Regions from separate parts of the Klebsiella sp. GFKo11 genome, predicted to be linked through region 1. Evidence: riboswitches for the same ligand, from Rfam matches in the RefSeq annotation. Region 1 holds a riboswitch; the other holds the start of a gene.
What was found. Region 1 has a riboswitch for cobalamin ahead of btuB (TonB-dependent vitamin B12 receptor BtuB). Riboswitches for the same ligand answer to the same signal wherever they lie in the genome.
Positions count from the first base shown of each region.

Region 2: linked by a shared signal. The riboswitch ahead of AC07P6_RS05735 (cobyrinate a,c-diamide synthase) and the one ahead of btuB (TonB-dependent vitamin B12 receptor BtuB) in region 1 are both predicted to bind cobalamin.

Region 1 covers NZ_CM151369.1:6,176,938-6,180,051, forward strand. Annotated here, with positions in the region: gene btuB (TonB-dependent vitamin B12 receptor BtuB) at 1-1,529, opposite strand, end outside; cobalamin riboswitch at 1,597-1,778, opposite strand; gene trmA (tRNA (uridine(54)-C5)-methyltransferase TrmA) at 1,895-2,995, shown strand; gene AC07P6_RS29610 (YijD family membrane protein) at 3,044-3,114, opposite strand, start outside.
Region 2 covers NZ_CM151369.1:1,194,712-1,197,825, forward strand. Annotated here, with positions in the region: gene pocR (transcriptional regulator PocR) at 1-750, shown strand, start outside; cobalamin riboswitch at 1,041-1,203, shown strand; gene AC07P6_RS05735 (cobyrinate a,c-diamide synthase) at 1,300-2,679, shown strand; gene cbiB (adenosylcobinamide-phosphate synthase CbiB) at 2,676-3,114, shown strand, end outside.

The sequences.
Region 1 (3,114 bases):
AGGTGATGCTCTACCGGGCCAGTCGTGATGTTCCCTGTCCACTCCAGACCTTTAATGGTGGCCGACTTCACGTTGATATACTGGTTGACGTTGTTCGTGCTTTTATAATCAATCAGGTTTTGAATTTCATAGTGGTATGCTGAGATTTTCCAATCTAGTGGCCCCGTAATCCCATCAATTCCCGCTTCCCACTGTTTAGACTCTTCCGGTTTTAGATCCGGGTTTGCTGCAATACCTGAATAATATTGCGATGCATAACGCGTCGCGCCGAATTGCTGCCCTAAAGATGGCGCCAGGAAGCTAGTACCATAAGAAAGCGTTGCGCGATAACCATCAACAAATTCCCAGCCCGCCGCAGTTTGCCACGTGCCGTGCCAGCCGAACTGCTCATCGTGATCTTCACGACCCGAGGCTTCCAGCGTGACGGTATTGATCTGTTGCTGCCCGGTCAAATAAAGCCCTGTGGTGTCGCGTTTGTAGATATCAGATTTCGTCGTACTGCTGGAAGTCAACTTTTCCTGTTTCCAGTCAACACCACCGCTTACTGAACCATGTCCTACTTCAAAGTTGTTACCCCACTGAATATAACGCTGTTCCATGTCATCCAGCGTAGCATCACCCGCATAGCGGCCAAGGTTGCTACTGTAGTTATAATTTTTAAGGTGCTGATAGTTCGCAATTAGCTGAGAGGAATAGATGCCCGAGTTATAACGCAGTCCAGTGTCCCAGGATTGGTTATAGTTCTGACTCTCGTCGTTACCAGCAGGAGAACCATACATCGTATCCTGATCGTAATCGTTGTTAGCCGTGTATCCATAACCACGGAAGAAACCCGAGAAACTCTCGTCAAACTTGTGCTGTACGGCACCCCAGAACAGTTTGTTGCGATAACCATCACGGTCGCTGTCGCCGCTGTAAGGGGAATCTGGTTTGACGTTGAAGCCCTTGGCCGTCTGATAGGCGCCTGCCGCCGTCACCATCGTGTCGCCAAAACGTTTATTTACCGCTCCATCATAAGTCTGGTAGCCATTCGACCCCATCCCGGCATTGATCTGCGCGTGTTCATCGTCACTCATGGTAATGATGTTGACCACACCACCAATCGCCCCCGAACCGTAAACAGCAGAACGCGGCCCGCGGATATACTCAACACGCTGCACCAGGGATACCGGAATCTGGCTAATGTCAATGGCGTTACCAATACCTGCCCGCGCCATTGGCACACCATCAATCAGCACCAGCACATGACGTGCTTCCGTACCGCGAACGTAGAGAGAAGAACTGCTCCCCATCCCGCCGGTCTGCGAAATATCCACCCCCGGCAGGCGACGCATCACATCATTAAGATCTTTTGACTGCCAGCGCTGAATATCTTCCCGCGTAACAACATCCGTTGGCGCAAGGACCGTATTGACCGGCTGTTGAAAACGGTTTGCTGTCACCACTAACGTATCTGAATTGCTGTCTTGCGCCCAAGCGGAAAATGCCGTGACGGAGAGGGCCGTCATCAGCGAAGCCTTTTTAATCATTTTAAAAGCATCCGTAATATACAAAGGATGCCGCCGGCTACTATCAGTAGTACGCGATGATAGAAACCAAATGCGACGTGTTCCGGCAGGTCTTCGGGCTTGGGGTGTGTTATGGATGAAGACTTCCCGCTAAACCACCGCAGTGTCTGCATAATGCGCTCATCCCACTGTTCCTTACCGCTGCGCGTCAGCTCCAGATTTACACTGGATTCCCTATTAACACATAGGACCGGTAACATGATGCTATAATTAGAAACATATAGATGTCCAGACTTCTATCGTTATATTTCTGAATATCATCAGAGCTGGACATCCCCGACACTTTCCCTACAATCCCCGCGTACTTATTTTATTCAGGATGCATCATGACCCCCGAACACCTTCCTACCGAACAATATGAAGCGCAGCTGGCAGAAAAAGTCGTCCGTTTGCAGAAAATGATGGCCCCTTTTGCCGCCCCGGTTCCGGAAGTGTTTCGTTCACCGGTCAGCCACTATCGTATGCGCGCAGAATTCCGCATCTGGCACGATGGCGATGACCTGTACCACATCATGTTTGATCAGCAGACCAAATCCCGTATTCGCGTCGATACCTTCCCGGCGGCCAGCGAACTGATTAATCAGCTGATGACCGCAGTAATTGAGGGCGTGCGCGACAATCTGGTGCTACGCCATAAGCTGTTCCAGGTCGATTATCTGACCACGATGAGCAATCAGGCCATCGTGTCGCTGCTGTACCATAAAAAGCTCGACGACGAGTGGCGTCAGCAAGCAGAAATCTTCCGCGATGCGCTACGCGCGCAAAATCTGAACGTGCATCTGATTGGCCGCGCGACTAAGACCAAAATTGAGCTGGATCAGGACTATATAGATGAGCGTCTGCCGGTCGGCGGGCGTGAAATGGTCTATCGCCAGGTTGAGAATAGCTTCACCCAACCAAACGCGGCGATGAACATTCAGATGCTGGAATGGGCGGTCGAATCAACTAAAGGCGCAACCGGTGATTTGCTTGAGCTGTACTGCGGTAACGGCAACTTTTCCCTGGCGCTGGCGCGGAATTTCGAACGCGTGCTGGCAACGGAGATTGCCAAACCGTCCGTGGCGGCGGCGCAATACAACATTGCGGCTAACCATATTGATAACGTGCAGATTATCCGTATGGCGGCAGAAGAGTTCACCCAGGCGATGAACGGCGTGCGGGAGTTTAACCGTCTGCAAGGTATTGATCTGAAAAGCTATCAGTGTGAGACGATTTTTGTCGATCCACCGCGCAGCGGGCTGGATAGTGAAACGGAGAAAATGGTGCAGACCTATCCGCGGATCCTGTATATCTCCTGCAATCCAGAAACCTTATGCAAGAACCTGGAAACGCTCAACGAGACGCACGAAGTCACGCGCCTGGCGCTGTTCGATCAGTTCCCATATACCCATCATATGGAATGCGGCGTACTGTTAACGAAGAAGTAGATGTCAGTAACCCGGCAACATCATGGTTGCCGGGAAAATTCAGCAGAATTACTCCGCAACCGCGCTCTTACGGTTACGCACCTTGTAGCCGATCCAGAACACCATAATCACCGACAGTA
Region 2 (3,114 bases), 1.4 Mb from region 1:
CAGCACAGCACCCGCTGTCGGATGAGCGACCGCTGCGGTGGCCTGGAAGCTTCAAAAACCGATCAGCTCTGTATCTACCGCTGCCACGCCGGGTTAACCGATTTTTCCATCCCTTTAGTTATTGCCGGGCACCTGGTGGGCTTTGTGCTATGCGGGCAGGTGCGCTTAAGTAATGATGTTGAACTGGTCGACATTTTGAACGTCGATGACCGCTGGCAGACCGATCCTGAGCTGGTCAAAGCGTTCCGCGACGTACCGGAGATGGACTACTCGCGCGTCATTGCTTCCGCCGATTTACTCAAGCTAATAGTAGAAAATTGTCTTAAAAAACAGCTCAATTTTGTCGTGATTAAAGACAATCCGCAGCAGCCTGAACCCGCGCGCGCCAGCCGGGCCGTTAGCCCCCATGACAGTAAAATGAAGAAGGCGTTGCGCTATATCGATGCCCATTTGTCTGATGAGCTTCGCCTGGAAGACGTTGCCGCCCATGTTTATCTCAGCCCGTACTACTTCAGTAAGCTGTTCAAAAAATATCAGGGAATTGGCTTTAACGCGTGGGTTAACCATCAGCGTATGGTGAGCGCCAAAGAGCTGCTGTGTCACAGCGACTGGAGTATTGCCAGCATTGCGCGGAATTTAGGATTTTCTCAAACCAGCTATTTTTGCAAAGTTTTTCGCCAGGCCTATCAGGTGACTCCGCAGGCTTATCGCCAACAAATTAATGCCAGATCACAAACTGAACCATTTTAAATGACAATATTTTGTTATTGCCGATTTTTGATATGCCCCCGTATCTGCCTCATTATAAAATGAAAAACTCTCATCCAGAGCAATAAATTGTCATAGCGCAACAAATTAATAATGAGAGAGCGCTAAGCTGCACCAGTTTTTATTTATTTGATGGGATAGAGTGTTATCAGAAATTGCTTTCAGGTCGCCGCAGGCGTAATGAAAAGATTTTGCAATTAGATATTAGAGACGACGGAAGCCATCCAGCCTCCGTAAGATGTTCCAGAAATTATTCGAGTGAGGACTCATCCCGCTCGAGAAAACCGACAGGTGCCAGGGAAGGGGGTGTAAATCCCCCGCAGCCCCCGCTGCTGTGATGCTGACGAACCCATATTTGACCACTGATCGCGAGATTGGGAAGGATGGGAGAGGACGACGCTAAGCCAGAAGACCTGCCTGTCGGTGACTACCAACAACTTCGGTGGGAAGTGGGTTGCTCAGATGCGTACAGTCGAAAGACTGGGTTTACGCGCACCTCTACAGCCCTACCACCCTGAACAGGATCAGGGTATGGCAGCCAGGCAGCATGCATTTATTCTCGCAGGGACCGGCAGCGGTTGTGGCAAAACCACCGTTACGCTCGGTCTGCTCAGCCTGCTGAAACAGCGCGGCATGCGGGTTCAGCCCTGTAAAGTCGGCCCGGATTATCTCGATACCGGCTGGCATACCGCCGTCAGCGGCGTTGCTTCCCGTAACCTCGACAGCTTCATGCTCCCGGAACCGGTTCTCAATGCGCTGTTTTGTGAACAGATGCAGCAGGCAGACATCGCGGTTATTGAAGGCGTCATGGGTCTTTATGACGGCTACGGCACCGACCCGAATTATTGCAGCACCGCCGCGATGGCCAAACAGCTCGGCTGCCCGGTGATTTTACTGGTCGATGGCAAAGCGGTATCTACCTCCATTGCCGCTACGGTGATGGGATTTCAGCACTTCGATCCCAGTCTGAATATCGCTGGCGTTATCGTCAATCGCGTTAACAGCGAATCCCACTATCAGCTACTGAAAAGCGCGATTGAACGCTACTGCGCGCTGCCGGTTCTCGGCTACGTGCCGCGAGTGGAAGGCGTGGCCTTGCCCGAACGCCATCTGGGGCTGGTGACCGCCCGCGAATCGCTGGTCAACCAGCAGCCGTGGCGTGATTTTGCCCACACGCTGGCGCAAACTCTGGATATTGAACAACTTCTTACCCTCAGTCAGCTTACTGCTTTACCCACCGGGGAGTGGCCTGCGCTACCGTCGCCTGATGCCGGAGCAGGTTTGACTCTGGCGCTGGCAGACGACGAAGCCTTCAACTTTTACTACCCGGATAACCTCACCCTGCTTGAACGTTGCGGAGTGAATGTTGTGCGCTTCAGCCCGCTGCATGATAGCGAACTCCCGCCGTGCCAGATGATCTGGCTTGGCGGTGGTTATCCGGAAATTCATGCCACCGCGCTGGCGGCCAATACCGCCATGCTGGCGCAGTTGCGGGATGCGCATCGGCGCGGGGTGGCTATCTACGCCGAATGCGGCGGGCTGATGTATCTCGGCAGCACCCTTGAAGACGCCGGCGGTGAAGTTTACCCGATGGCCAATCTTATTCCCGGCCACAGCAAGATGGGCAAACGGCTCACCCGCTTTGGCTACTGCGAAGCGAGGGCGATGCGGCAAACGCTGCTGGCAGCACCCGGCGAAACCCTACGCGGGCACGAGTTTCACTACTCAGATTTCATCCCGGAAAACCCGGCGGTGCTGGCCTGCCGTAAAGTGCGCGACGGCCTGACGCTTCAGCAGTGGTCGGGGGGCTGGCAGGTAGGCAACACTTTTGCCAGCTACCTGCATCTGCATTTTGCCCAGCGTCCGGCGATGCTCAACCACTGGCTGGCTGCCGCAAGGAGCGCCCAATGACGCTGCTGGCCTGGGGCGTGGCCTGGATCCTCGATTTTATCATTGGCGACCCGCAGAGCTGGCCGCATCCGGTGCGCTGGATAGGCAACCTGATCGCCGCCGTTCAGCGCAGCGTGCGCCGCTACTGCCACAGCGACTTTGCTTTACGCATCGGCGGCGGGGTGATGTGGGTCATCGTGGTCGGCCTCACGTGGGGTATCTCCTGGGGCGTGCTGACGCTGACGCAGATGATTCATCCGTGGCTTGGCTGGGTGGTTGAGGTGTGGATGATCTTCACCGTACTGGCCGGGCGCTGTCTGGCGCAGTCGGCAAGGGACGTTGAGCGTCCGCTACGCGCGGGCGATCTGGCGGAAAGCCGCGTCAAGCTGTCGTGGATTGTCGGGCGCGACACCTCGCAACTTGAGCCGCAGCAGATTAACCGTGCGGTGGTGGAAA